2 regions of the Parafilimonas sp. genome follow, and region 2 is predicted to be linked to the other one. Evidence: riboswitches for the same ligand, from Rfam matches in the RefSeq annotation. Region 2 holds a riboswitch; the other holds the start of a gene.
The links. A riboswitch is a leader RNA that binds a small molecule or an ion and turns the genes downstream of it on or off. The one in region 2 is predicted to bind thiamine pyrophosphate.

Region 1 (7,571 bases), on a different contig from region 2:
CACCAAGATATACGGAGGCTTCGCTTGTAAAGAAGCTGGAAGAGCTGGGCATTGGCCGGCCTTCTACTTATGCGCCCACAATATCAACTATCTTAAAACGCGGTTATGTGGAGAAGCGCGACAAAGAAGGCGTTTTGAGGAATTACCGTGTATTGGTTTTAAAGCAGGATAATATCAGCAAGAAAACAGAAAGTGAAACCACCGGCGCAGAACGTTCTAAATTATTTCCCACTGATCTTGGTTTGGTAATAACAGATTTTTTGGTGGAGTATTTTTCTGACATAATGGATTACGGCTTTACTGCAAAGTTGGAAGATGAGTTTGATGAAATTGCAGAAGGTAAAAAGCAATGGGAAAAAACTATTGATGGCTTTTATAAACCATTTAAAAAAGATGTTGAACACACACTTGAAAATGCAGAACGCATAAAAGGTGAAAGAGAATTAGGCGTGGATGAAGCATCCGGAAAAAAAGTGGTTGCACGTATGGGGCGTTATGGGCCAATGGTACAGATTGGCGATGTGAACGATGAAGATAAACCTCGCTTTGCAAAACTAAAGCCCACGCAAAGTATTGAAACCATCAGCTTTGATGAAGCGATGGAGTTATTCAAGCTACCTAGAAATTTAGGACAGTTTGAAAATGAAGATGTAACGGTAAACATCGGCAGGTTTGGGCCTTTTGTTGCGCACAATAAAAAATTCTATTCTTTAAGTAAGGAGTACGATCCTTACAGTATAACACTGGAAGAAGCCATTCCTATTATAAAAGAGAAGCGGCAGGCAAAAGAAGAACGTACGATAAAGGTTTTTGAAAAAGAAAAGATACAGGTGCTGCGTGGCCCTTACGGTCCTTATTTAAAAGTGGGATTGCGTAATTATAAGCTTACCAAAGAGCAGCAGGAACGCGCCGCAGATTTAACGGTTGAAGAAGCCAAAAAGATTATTGAAGAATTAAAAGCTAACCCGCCAAAGAAATCTGCGAGAAAAAAGAAGAAATAGTTTTACGGTCATTCTATCCGGTATAATTCAGCAAACTGTGCTGGCTTGCCGTAAATACATCCCTGAAGATTCTTTCTATTTCTGTTTTACCGTTTATTGCAGATAACCCGCAATAAGGATAAACAGCGGCAACGCGGGCCCGGCATTCTTTTACAAGCCGGGCGCTTAGGTTACTAATATTATTTAGCGTTTTTACCGGGATATTTTTCTTTATCAAAAGCTCATTCCACGCAGTTGCAGCAGTTTCATAGAATTTTGTGCGAAGCATTTCAATCTTGTTGCTGGCATCTCCAATTAATTTATTTGAATAATCATACTGCCTTATTGTAATCTTTTTTAATTGCCGTCTTTTATTTATGACGGCATTTGCTTCTTCTAACAAATGACTTGTCATTCCAAGCGTATTTACGGCAAGCGTTAATTCTGCGAACTGCAAAAAAGGGAATAGAAAAACAGCATCGTTATGTGTGACTGTTTCAGCATTAATAATAAATGATCTTTCATTCGGCACATATAAATTTTCAACAGAAAAACTATGGCCTGCCGTTGCTTTAAGGCCGGGCGTATGCCAGTCTTCAATAACCTTTACTTCACTTCTTTTAAAAAAAAATGATTGAATTAAGTGCTGATTATTTTTATCCAATACCGGCTTACCATCTTTATCAATAATGCAATTAGCAGTAAAATGTGTAAGATGCGGTGCTCCGGTTGCATATTTCCAATAACCGTTTATTATATAACCATCATCTGTAATAGCTGCCTTGCCGGTTGCAGCACCACTGCCGCCAAAGCAAACTTTTTGTTTGCTGAATATTTGTTTTGCTATTTTTTTATCAATATAACCAACAAATAAATTGGCGCCGGCACATAAGGTAACCGTCCAGCCAAGACTGCCATCAATATATGCAAGCTGCTCTTCCAAAAGCAAAGCATCGGGCAAACTCAATTCAAGGCCGCCATATTCTTTCGAAACAAAAATTTTAAACCATTCATATTTATAAATAAGGCTTAATTGTTCCGGCTGCAATGCACTTTTTTTATCTGCAACAGCAGCATACTTTCTTAACGCTGCGATTGTTTTTTTATCAAATGCTTTGTTCTTCATTGATTATCTTTTTCCATTTAAAATATCCTTGTATGGCAATTACAAAAAGAAAAACCGTAAGCAATGCATAAAGCGGTAATTCTTTATAAAACAAAAGTGGTATGGCAAAGACATTGCTTATATTAAGCCATATCCAGTTTTCAAGCTTTCGTTTTGCAAGCAGCCACATGCCTGCCCATGCTGTAGCACTTACCCACGCATCAAATAAAGGTACCTGTGAATCGGTAAAATTTTTAAGGATGAGATAAAGGAAGATGAATGCTGCTATAACAATAGCGACTGTTATTTTTTTATCTTTTGCATTTGATGTTGTAACAGGCAACGGCGGTTTATCTTTCCTGTAAATCCATAGCCACCAGCCCCAGGTACTCATAATGAGATAATAAATATTTAAAGCACTTTCAGCATATAAGCCAACCGTGTAAAAAAGATAAATAGTAATTATTACAGAAATAATACCCGCAGGATACAACCATATTTTATTAGCTTTTGCAAACAAAACTTCAGCTACGCCAAAACCAACACCCAGCCATTCAAGCCAGCCTGTTTGTTTTATCTGCTCCCACAAAATATTAAGCCATTGAATTAAATTCATACATCTGTTTGGTTATACAGGAATGCATACAATAACAGACGATTCTATTCCCTGCGCCGGCATTACCCGTATCAGGTTCAATGGGTATAATCTCAGCCTGTAATTATCCGGTTAAACCGAAGGCACCCCGTAGTGATGAGGCACGAATATAAATGATAAACAGAATGGCCCGGCATACAATTTTTTCAATCCGCAAACTGTTATATTATATAAGAAGAATATTGTTTTTTAATTTATACACAGATGTTATTTATTTTATCTTTAAATTAAAGTTAGCGATGTTAGTTTGTGCCTGATTTATGCATCAAAACGCTGAAATATCTGCATTGCTCACATTGATTGATGATCCCGATGAAGAAGTTTTTTCTACGGTGAGCACACGCATTGTACATTATGGAAAAGGTATTATACCCAATCTTGAAAATCTTTGGGAAAATACATTAAGTGAGGCTGTGCAGGAACGTATTGAAATGATTATTCATAAGCTGCACTACTCAGACCTTGTACGTGATTTAACCGAATGGCGTGATAGCGCGTATCATGATCTTCTGTTTGGTGCATTGCTGGTTGCACGCTTTCAATATCCGGATCTTCAAACTTCACCTGTGATCCAGGAGATAGAAAAAATAAGGCGCAATGTATGGCTTGAATTGAATAGTTTTCTCACGCCGCTGGAGCAGGCCAATGTAATTTCAAGCATCGTTTATAATTATTATAACCTGAAAGGCGCAGAAATTGCCTATAAAAATCCCGACGATTTCTTTATGCATAAAGTGTTGCAAACACGGAAAGGCAACACTCTTTCAAACGGCATATTATATCTTGTACTGGCCGAATTACTTGCTATTCCTGTAAAAGCCATTAATATCCCGCAACAGTTTGTACTTGCTTTTTTTAATGAAGATTATGATGCCGGCACTTACAATGGCAACCCGCAAAAGAAAATACATTTTTATGTAGACGCCACTTCCGGCCAGCCTTTTACGCACAAGGATATTGAGAACTATTTCAAGCGTATGAGTGTGCCGCCGGCACCTTCTTATTTTAAGCCTATGAATGCTGTTCGTGTAATACAGGTTTTACTTGAAGAACTGGCCCGTTGCTTTGATGAACCGGCCAAAATGTATAAACATAATGAGTTGCTTCAGCTCTCCGATTTGTTGTCTGAATAAAAGATAAGTCTTAGTTTTTCCAAACAATTTTTTCTTCCAAAGGAATGATGCGGCTACCTTTTTTTATATCACTATCGGTATAACCAAGATAGATTAAGCCAATCATCTGGTCTTCGGCCTGTAAGCCTAAAAAAGTTTTCATAGCATCATGAAATGTAATGCCGCCGGTGCTCCATAAAGCCGCGATATTTAAAGAAGCAGCACCAAGCAAAAGATTTTGCACGGCAGCAGCAACAGCGCATATTTCTTCAACCCTTGTAATTTTCGGATTGTTGCCACGCTTCATATAAACAGCAATTATATGCGAGCAGTGATCGCCGTTATGCAATATCTTTTCATACTTCGCTGTTTCAAATTTTCCAGCAGGCACATTTGTTTTATATAGATCTGCATGGTCTTTACAAAATTGCTGCACGGCATTGCCTGCAAAAACAACAAAGCGCCAGGGTTCTGTGTGGGCGTGTGTAGGTGCCCAATCGGCGAGCTTTAATAAATCATTGATAACAGCATCATCAATCTTTTTTCCATTCATCAGCATGGGTTTGCAACTGCGCCTGTTTTTTATAATGTTTTCTATTATTTCAAAATTCATACAACGAAAATAGCGGCTTGATAATAAGATAATTTTATGCAGGCGTTAATTTCTGCAATTCGTAAATTAAATGCATTCAATATATAAGTGGGTGTAAACTATATCAGGTGTAATATGGCTGTATCATCCAGTAAACTACCGGTCCTGAAACTGCCACATAAAACCACAAGGGCCAGGTGATACGGGCAAGTTTTTTATGTTTGGGATACTCTGCTGTTAGAGCACGATAAGCCGTAAACAAAATAAACGGCAAAATAATGCCCGCTAAAAATATATGCGTTAAAAGGATGATAAGATAATAGGGTCTTGAATCACTTACAGCAGCTTTCTCGGCATCACTTAAAATACCATTATGATCTGCATCGCCATAAATGGCTTCTCCGGCCAATAAATGATGCGCTATATAGGAAACCAAAAACACTACAGATAAAATAAGCGCTGCGAGCATAAGCCGTTTGTGCAAAATATAGTTTGAGCTTTTTACAGCAATCAAAGCAATTAAGAGCAATACAGCGATGATAGAATTAATGACAGCATTGGCCAGGGCAAAAATGTGAATATCAAACCCTAAATCAACATCAATTTTAAACTTTGCCAAAAAGCTGACAGCAGCAAATATTACAATAGAAAATGTAATGATAAGCCAGGTTGCTTTTTTATCATTTTTGTGTATTACCGGCTGAGGTAGTTGGTTCATCTGTATTTTTTTTACGGAATATTAAACGCGTTACTAGTATAGTTGCCACAACTGCTATAACAAAAAATATAGCCATTAAAGCAGGATCGAATGGAAGTTTCTGCGGATTGTCATCTGCAGCCAGCATCAATAACCCAATATCTTTGGAGAGCTTGTTAAGCGAGGTTGAATCCAGGCCATTATAATAACCGCGAACATTAAAGTTTTTATCAATCAGCACAAACCTTGTAGTGTGCACAAAATCGGGGTTGATGGGAACTGTATCAAACTTATCAACCTTTAATTGCTCAAAAGCATAATTATATATGGTATCGCGGTTGCCCGTTAACAGCCACCAGTTGCCGGGATCTATTCCAAAATGGTCGGCATATTTCTTCAATTTTGCAACAGAATCTGTTTCGGGATCAATGCTGAATGAAATAAACTGCACAATAGATGAATCCGGTGCAGACATAACGTCGCCGCCTCTTGCAAAGGAGCGCTGCATTGTCAACATATTCTTTGTAAGCAGCGGGCAAATAGATCCGCATGACGTGAAGAAGAAATCCATCACTATCAGTTTGCCCTGCAAATCATACAGGCTTACCGTATCGCCCAATTGATTTACCAGATGGAAATTAGCAACACGATGCCAGACCGTGTCATTTATCATCTGGCCTTTTTCCACGTGATTTATAACAGTATCAGGCAGGTAATGGGCAGGCATTACTGTTGCATTATCACTTGCCTGTTTAAGCCATAAATAACTTACCAGTGGAATTAATACAGCTATTGCTACTGCCAGTAAAGCTTTTTTAGTCATGCTCAAAAATATTGCCCGGCAATGCCGAAATAAAAAACCACCGCAAAGGTGCGATGGTATTTTATTAATATAAAGTGTTTCACAAAATTTTATTCGAGGTGATGCGTGCCTTCTTCCTGCACAGGCATCTTTTCTTTGCTGTGTTCAAGATGGTTTCGATCCCATTTATTCTTATAATTCTTAAACGAATTTCCATCTGCAAGAAAAGCCGTGATAAACCATATAAATAAACCAAGCGGCACCACAATGGTCATTATCATATTACGCATTTCATGCTTAAGGTGCATGAAATAAGCAACGATATAAAAAGCCTTTGCAAGCATAAGAATAACAATTACACCTTTTATTATATGGCGCGTTAAACTTTGCTCATCCATCCCTATCATTGAAAACCCTAATGCAAGCTCCACAATTGTAAGAACAGAAAGGATAATAGTAACTCTCCATATTTCCTTTACACCTCCGCCTGCATGCCTTTCTTCAGCTAAAGATTCTATAGAATGATCCATTAGTATAATTATTATTTAATTAAATAAGATAAAAGCAGGTGAATACAAATACCCAAACAAGATCAACAAAATGCCAGTATAAGCCGGCCTTTTCAATCATAAGATAATGGCCTCTTCTTTCAAATACGCCCCGCAAAACCATTATAAGCATAATGCAGTTTATTACTACGCCGGAGAACACATGAAAGCCATGAAAGCCCGTTATTGTAAAGAAGAAATTGGTAAAGTTGGTTGTGCTGATAGTTCCGTCTGCATTTGGAAAAGGGTTTCTGCCCCACCATGCACCTTCGTGATAAAGGTGTGTCCATTCCCATGCCTGACAACCCAGAAAAGCAAGGCCGCCCAAAATGGTAAGCACCATATATTTTGCAACACCTTTTTTGTTCATGGCATGCCCTTCATGCACGGCAAGCACCATTGTTACAGAACTGATGATGAGGATAAAGGTCATAATACTTACAAACACAAGCGGGGCATGTGTTTCTCCGCCAAAAGGATAAGTGCGGAATACCGTGTTGGGATCAGGCCAGCCATTGGTTGCAAAGCGGGTAGTGCCATAAGCAATAAGAAATGCGCCGAAAGTAAAAGCATCACTCATCAAAAAATACCACATCATCAGCTTGCCATACTCAACATTAAAAGGACTTCTTCCGCCCTTCCACATTCCGGTAGTTGTAACAGTTGTGTTCATGTGTATTTAAAACTTGTATGGTGGCAAAGGTATTGGCTACGGTTTAAAAAATAAAATCGTTGCTGTTTTTTCTTAAAACCATTTTAAGAAAATAAAAAGATATATCCAGAGTATATCCACAAAATGCCAATACGTGCTTACGATCTCAATAGCTGTGGTATTATAATTCTTGGTTTTTAAACTGTATGCCCTGAAGAAAATAATGAGCAGTGCTATAACACCACCTAATACGTGCAACAGGTGCAGGCCAACAATTATACCAAGAAAAGATGCAGAGGGATTGCTCCCTATACCAAAAATTTTTACGCCATGATTATATAAATAAGAGAAACCGAAGTATTGCAAAACGCCAAACAGAACGCCCAATACAGCTGTAATGGTTATGAGCATGCGGTAGCGCCGCATTT
Region 2 (7,571 bases):
ACATTCAATACCTTCAGATTTTGTGCCGCAGCTAAACATGGATAAAGATGGAAATCTTTGGTTATACACCGGCAACAAAATTGGTTTTTTTAACCCGCATACTTTTTTATTTACCGCTGTGCCTGTAGAAGATGAAGACCCTTCAAATCCATATGATATTACTTTTTATGGCAACGCTTACAACGGCTATATGGTTCTGCATGCCAGGAATGTTGGTTTTTTTCTGTATGATCCTGCCTTAAAGAAATTTAAACGAACGATATCTTTTAAAACACCTGAAAATAAACGGCTGTATGGAATAACTGACATTAATGGGGTTGAATTCTGGATATCCATTGATGGCGGTGTAATTGTTTATAATCTTAAAACCGGTAACCTTAATTACAGGGGTCACAACCCTGATAAAAATATCTACATTAATGCTGTACAGAACGACACGGCAGGAACCGGTTTTTTTGCCCAGGTGAATGATACATTATGGTACAATAGCTGGCCGTTAATTTCATGGGCGCCGTTTATACACAAGCTTAGTTTGAAAAGTGGTGCGAAAGAAACATACAGCATAAACCGGCAATTCAATTTTGGTTATACGGAAATAGGAGGAAACCTGTTTCTGCAAAATGGCCGCAAATGGTTTTATGGGCGAAGTTTTATTGCAGAATATACGGGCAATAAACAGGGCCCCTTTGAGCTTATACAAAATGCATATAATGGCGATCAAAGCATAACCTTCGATCATGTATATAAAATGATGGAAGACCGGCAGCATAACATATGGATTGCTACCGACAATGGTGCATTTGTGTTTAATCCTGACATGCAGGTTTTTGACGTTCATAAAGTGCAGCGCCCTACAGATGCACAACCGCATGAAGCACCGGTTTCCGAGGCCTGCGAATTGAAGAATGGTAATATTCTTATAAGCACATGGGGCAACGGATTGTTTTGTTATGATAGTAATCTTAATGTAATATCAATGTTGCCCGGCCTGCAGGAACTTACACGCAATTACATGATGTGGTGCCTGCATGAGCATAGAAGAACAGGTTTAATATGGATGGGTTTCCAGGGTGGTGGATTGGGTATATATGATCCAGTGAAGAAGCGTTTTGAAATGCTGAATGAAAAAACTTTTGGCGGAAGCACGATAAGAAAGGTTACTGAAGATAGATTTGGCAATCTATGGTTTGGGCTGCAAAGCGGAGGCATTGTTAAATGGAATATGGATGCCGCTAACGGAGATTTTCATAAAGGATATGAAATTATTGACGGCAGGAAAGGATATTATATTCAGAAAATGTACACGGGTAAACATGGCGCAGTTTGGGTGGGTTATATAAATGGCGGCCTGAGTAAGTATGATGCCGCAACCAATAAATTGCTATTTCATTACTCAAAAAACAATCTGAACAATGAAGGGCTCTGGTCAAATAATGTGAACGATATATATGCTTATAACGACAGCCTGCTATTGATAGCAGATGAAGCTTTGGATATACTTAACCTCAATACCAACAGAATAACACACATTAGTACAGAAAACGGTTTGCCCTCGAATACAGTGGTAAGTATAGAAGCTGACGATAAAGGTATTCTTTGGCTTGGCATGGCTAACCAATTATGCAGGTTCGACCTTTCCAAAAAAATATTTTCCACTTTCGACAGGAAGGACGGTATTACGTATGACCTTTTTGTTCCGGCGGGAGATTATAAATTGAAAGACGGAAGGCTTCTTTATTTAACTGATAAAAATTTTGTTGTTTTCAACCCGCTTACCGTGGCTTCTGCGCGCCTGCCGGATAAGGTGATGATAACAAATTTTAAAATGGGCAACAGGTTTTTGTCAATCGATTCTTTAAACAGCCTGCATACAATTACGCTTCAATATAATAACACTTCTTTTTCCATTGAATTCAGCGCCCTGAACTTTACGCCTCAAAACAAGCTGAATTATTATTATATGCTTGAAGACATCGATAAAGCTTATCAGCCTGCTTCTTCACTCAATGAAGCAGTTTATAATTATCTGCCTGCAGGCAATTATACTTTTAAAGTAAAAGCAGAAAACACAGAAGGCCGGGAAACTGCTGTTACAGAACTTCATATAAAAGTAGTTCCGCCTTTTTGGCTTAGCTGGTGGTTTTTTGGATTGATAATCCTGCTGGTTTTTGCTGTGTTTTACTGGATTGACAAAGAGCGGATAAAAAAGATTCAGGCTTTGCAAAAAGTGCGCACGCAAATAGCCAGGAACCTGCACAACGATGTAAATACAACATTAAATCATATAAGCCTGCTGAGTGAAATGGCCAGGATCAAAGCTGATAAAGATCTTGATATGTCAAAAGATTTTATTGAGCAAATAAATACCAAAAGCCGCAGCATGATCGATGGCATGAATGATATGATGTGGACTTTAAACCCTCAGAATGACAGCATGGATAAAACAATCCTGCGCATGAAAGAATATGCGGAGGCCTTACAAAATACTTATCCAGTACAGATACAAATGGAAGTGGATGAAGCCGTTCGTTTATTAAAAACAGATATGAAACTGCGGCATGAAATATTCCTGATATTTAAAAATACCTTGCGCAGCATAGCAGAAACCGGCACCACTACTCCAACATTGATTAATATTGATTATCAAAGCAGGAAAATCTTACTGAAAATTTATAACGGTACGGCTTCATTTAAAAATACAGACACAGAACAAACCATACAACAAATACATGAACGTGCCGGTATTTTAAATGCTGAACTTGATGTTCAAACCGATAAAGGCATATCACTTATACTGCTGGCGCCGGTGCACCAGCAGTAAGTAATAATTGTTACAGCTTTATATTTAACCCGATCAAAAAATTTGTTCCGGCCGCCGGGTAATAATAATTATCGTTAATTAAACCATCCTCATACATATAAGGATAAGTATAGCCATTCGGCTCATACAGTTTATTGAATATGTTGTTTACGGCAACTATAAAATCAATTTGATTAAATAATTTTTTATACAGCGAATAATTCAAACGAAAATCTTCGGTAAAATAATCATTGAGTTTTCGGTTTTCATTTTGGGCATTATCCATGTATTGTTTGCCAACATATTTGCTCACAAAATTCAGTTGCATATTCTTTACAGGAATAAACGTTACAGTTGCGGCCGCAATAGTGTTAGGAGAGAAGGATATATTGGTATTGGAATGTTTAACTGTTATTTGCCCGCCGTTATCCCAATCATCAATATATTCTGTAAAGTGTTTTATTTTATTGCTGCTGAAGGTAATATTACCGCTTGCATTTAACCAGTTGTTAATGGCAATGCCACCCTGCAATTCAATGCCGGCGCGGTAACTATTGGGTACATTTATTCTTGTATAACTGCCTACATCATTTATCTGCCCCGTTTGAACAAGCTGGTTTTTATATAACATGTAATAGAAAGTCGCAGACAAATTATATTTATTCTTTTTTCGTTCTATAGCAGCTTCAAAATCATGCAATGTTTCTGCGGTTGGCTGTTGCTGCAGGCTTGCTTCAAAATCATCGCGGTTAGGTTCTTTATGTGCCAGGGCATAACTCAGGTAAGCATTCCAGCCGTTATAATTATAATTAATGCCGGCCTTGGGATTAATAAAGTTGAATTTTCTTTTTATAAATAGATCATGATTGTCTTCAAAACCTTCCATGTTATGCATTACATGGCGATATTGAACATCGGCAAACGTGTTCCATTTTGTATCAAGGCTATGCATCCATTTCGCATAGATATTGGCATCTGTTTTCCTTGCAGGTAAATTATAATATTTATAATCGTTTGGAACTTTTGCTTCACTCCAGGTTATTTTGCCATAATGTTTGCCATCATATATATTCCAGCTTCCGCCAATGGTTAATTCATCTTTTTGCGTTTTATATTGAAGTGAAAGTATCTGTCCGTAAAAATAATTATCGAGCCAGCGCTGCCTTACAAGATCGGTAACAACTGTATCACTCAATCCATAATCGCCGAGGTTTTCACCCGCTTTATATTCTTCATAATAACCTTTGCCACGAACTAAAAAGAATGCAGTATTGAATTTTAATTTGCTGCTGAATGAATGATCATAAAATAACTGGTAATGTGTTTGCGTATAATTATCTGTTTGGTCGCTGTAAGGCGTTCCCGGTTTTTCCATGCCTGCGGGATTATACCGCCTGTTGGTTTTTAAGCTATCCTGCGGCACACCATACCATGCCTGGTATGTTTTTTCTTTGCCTGAAAAAATATTTAAGCGCAAACTGTTTTTATTGCCGACATAGGCCGCCGATGTATAAAAGGAAGTAAGCTTGCTTGCTGCCCTGTCAATATAGCCATCGCTTGCAATGCGGCTCAATCTTGCATCAAGCGTAAAATGATTGCCAAGCAAACCGCTTCCTAAACGTATTGTATTTTTCCATGTGTTAAATGAGCCAAAGCCGTTATCTGATTCAGCATAAGCTTTCCTGTTTACTTCATTGGTGCTTATATTGATCGTTCCACCAAAAGCACCGGAGCCATTGGTGGAAGTGCCCACGCCGCGTTGTATTTGTATTGAATTGGCCGAGGAAACAAAATCAGGCAGGTCAACGAAGAAGGAGCCCAGGCTTTCCGCATCATTAAAAGGAATGCCATTCAGTGTTACATTTATTCTTGTTGCATCCGTTCCGCGTATGCGGATGCCTGTATAACCAACGCCATTACCCGCATCAGTTGTGGTGGTTACTGATGGCGTTTGGTTGAGTATAAAAGGTAAATCCTGCCCGAGATTAATTTTGGCTATCTCATCTTTCGTAATATTGGTTTTGGTGAAGGGCGCTTTGTCTGATGCTCGCACAGCGCGTACTTCAAGCGGTTCAAGATAGGCGGAAGCTTCGGCAAGCATAATATGCAGCCTTGTATTTTGCGGTGCCGTAATAATTGTATCAAACGTTTGTTTGCCCACATATTCAATAACCAGCTTATAATTCAAAGAAGGGTTCAGGTTTGAAAAATTGAATGATCCGCTTTCATTTGTAAGCGCTGATAGCCTGGAATTTTTTGTACTGATAATAACTGTAGAGCCATTCAGCGGGCTGTTGTTTTTATCGGTCACTGTGCCGCTGATGTTCTGCGCCGATGTTGCAAAAAGGATGTTTAAGAATGCAACTGTTCCCAAAAATTTTTTCATTTTCTTCAAAATTTAATTTCACAGATGGGAACAAGGAATAATGCTATAGGATGTGCAGCTGTAAGTGAAGCTCACCTTCCCTTCGCAGGTATTACCCTGTTCAGGTTCAACGGGTGTAATCTCAGCCTTCCTGTTTTGGAAAGCACCCCGGGATTTTATAAAGCCTTACGGTTTTAAACCGTAAGGTATTGAGCCGCGAAATTATAGAGAAATTTTAAATTAGTGTGTAACCTTTTTGCGGGATCTTCGTTTCATTCAAAAACCAAATCATGCAAAAGATAATTCTTTGCCTGCTCCTTGTGGCAACAGGCTTTACTTTAAATGCGCAGAATGTAGTGCGCGATGCAAATGCGCAGGTCAGGAATGTAGGTACTTTTACAAAGATTGATATTTCAAGCGCTATCAATTTATATCTCTCCCAGGGTAGCACGCAGGGTGTTGCTGTAAGCTCAACCGACCCGGATGCAATAGGTAAAATAAAAACAGAAGTAAGGAATGGCGTGCTTAAAATTTTTGTGCAGAACGGCGCCTGGAACGGCTGGAACTGGAGTAATAAACATTTAAAAGCCTATATAACTTTTACCACGCTCGAATCGCTGAATGTGAGCGGTGCCTGTAACGTGGAAATAACCGATCCTGTTAAAGTGGGTGATTTAAAGCTGGAGCTTTCCGGTGCCAGTAATTTATATGGGAGCATAAAAGGCAACAATATAAAATTTGAGTTAAGCGGTGCTTCTAATGCAAAAGCGAATTTTACGGCAGCTTCATTTGATCTTTCTCAAACCGGCGCCAGTAATTTTAAAGGCACAATAAACAGCGGCAAAACAAGTTTGGATATGAGCGGCGCATCTGTTACAGATGTTAATGGTACTGCCACTGATCTTATAGTGGATGCAAGCGGCGCCAGTAATTTCAAAGGCGGTGATTTAACGGCTGAAAACTGCCGGATTGAAGCAACAGGCGCATCATCTGCCAGCATTAATGTAAACAAAGCCATACAGGCCACGGCAAGCGGCGGCAGCAGCATTCGTTATTCCGGGGCGGCTAATATTACTAATCTTGATGTAAGCGGCGGATCAACTGTAAAAAAGAAAAGCTAATATCTTAAATAAAGTTTTGCCCGATAATAATACCGTCTTATATTTGCACCCCGATTTACAAGTTCTTAGATTTAATTAAACTTATATATCGCGAGGTAGAGCAGCGGTAGCTCGTCGGGCTCATAACCCGAAGGTCGGAAGTTCGATCCTTCCCCTCGCAACTTTTGAAGCCTTACAGCAATGTGAGGCTTTTTTGTTTTAGATAAACCCAAACATGTATACTGTATATATTTTATATTCTTTGCAGCACAGAAAAATATATATAGGTTTTACAACAGATATTGCTGCAAGGTTTTTATCACATAATCAACTTGGTAAAAAGGGCTGGACAATAAAATACCGGCCCTGGCAGATAATCCACACAGAAGTTTTCAACACAAAACAGCAAGCACTTTTAAGGGAAAAAGCGTTAAAGACAGGCAGAGACAGAGAATGGATTTGGGATGAATTTATTGCCAATCTGCAATTATAATAATTGAGATAGGGCTCATATCCGCCGTGGCGGACGGAAGTTCGATCCTTCCCCTCGCAACTTTTGAAGCCTTACAGCAATGTGAGGCTTTTTTGTTTTAACGAAAACCAGCACGGGCAAAGAAATCCTCGCCTGGTTCAATTTTATATATTAATTGAGCCAGGCGGGGATAAATTATATGCTTTTGACTTAATTATTTCATCGCCTTCCAGGCATTGATCAAGCCATTGGTAGAAGAATCATGTGAAGTGATCTTATTATTATTTTCCAGTTCTGGTAACACTTTTGAAGCAAGCTGTTTGCCTAATTCAACACCCCACTGATCAAAACTGAAAATATTCCAGATAATACCCTGAACAAAAATCTTATGCTCATATAAAGCAATAAGATTGCCCAGGGTTTTAGGCGTTATCTCTTTTATTAAAAATGAATTGGTGGGTTTATTGCCTTTAAACACTTTAAAGGGAAGAAGCCTTTTTATCTCTTCAGGCGATTTGCCTTCTTTCGTTAATTCTTCCCGTACTTCTGCTTCATCTTTTCCTTTCATCAAGGCTTCTGTTTGCGCAAAAAAGTTACTTAACAATTTCACATGGTGATCGCCAACGGGATTGTGCGAAATAGCAGGTGCAATAAAATCGCAGGGTATTAACAATGTTCCCTGGTGTATAAGCTGGTAAAAGGCATGCTGCCCGTTGGTGCCGGGTTCTCCCCAAATTACAGGGCCTGTGGCGTAATTGGTTTCGCTGCCATTGCGGTTTACATACTTGCCGTTACTTTCCATATTGCCTTGCTGAAAATAAGCGGCAAACCGGT

Region 1: linked by a shared signal. The riboswitch ahead of pnuC (nicotinamide riboside transporter PnuC) and the one ahead of ACTHN6_RS20435 (TonB-dependent receptor) in region 2 are both predicted to bind thiamine pyrophosphate.

The regions. Positions count from the first base shown of each region.
Region 1 is NZ_JBQCIT010000055.1:144,689-152,259, reverse strand. It holds gene topA (type I DNA topoisomerase) at 1-1,001, shown strand, start outside; gene ACTHN6_RS19950 (acyl-CoA dehydrogenase family protein) at 1,015-2,106, opposite strand; gene pnuC (nicotinamide riboside transporter PnuC) at 2,087-2,701, opposite strand; TPP riboswitch at 2,732-2,841, opposite strand; gene ACTHN6_RS19940 (transglutaminase family protein) at 3,001-3,873, shown strand; gene ACTHN6_RS19935 (nitroreductase family protein) at 3,884-4,465, opposite strand; gene ACTHN6_RS19930 (DUF420 domain-containing protein) at 4,569-5,162, opposite strand; gene ACTHN6_RS19925 (SCO family protein) at 5,125-5,964, opposite strand; gene ACTHN6_RS19920 (cytochrome C oxidase subunit IV family protein) at 6,054-6,473, opposite strand; gene ACTHN6_RS19915 (cytochrome c oxidase subunit 3) at 6,493-7,164, opposite strand; gene ACTHN6_RS19910 (cytochrome c oxidase subunit 3) at 7,237-7,571, opposite strand, start outside.
Region 2 is NZ_JBQCIT010000057.1:43,443-51,013, reverse strand. It holds gene ACTHN6_RS20440 (ligand-binding sensor domain-containing protein) at 1-2,821, shown strand, start outside; gene ACTHN6_RS20435 (TonB-dependent receptor) at 2,832-5,186, opposite strand; TPP riboswitch at 5,247-5,346, opposite strand; gene ACTHN6_RS20430 (head GIN domain-containing protein) at 5,456-6,286, shown strand; tRNA gene ACTHN6_RS20425 (tRNA-Met) at 6,376-6,447, shown strand; gene ACTHN6_RS20420 (GIY-YIG nuclease family protein) at 6,501-6,758, shown strand; gene pgi (glucose-6-phosphate isomerase) at 6,952-7,571, opposite strand, start outside.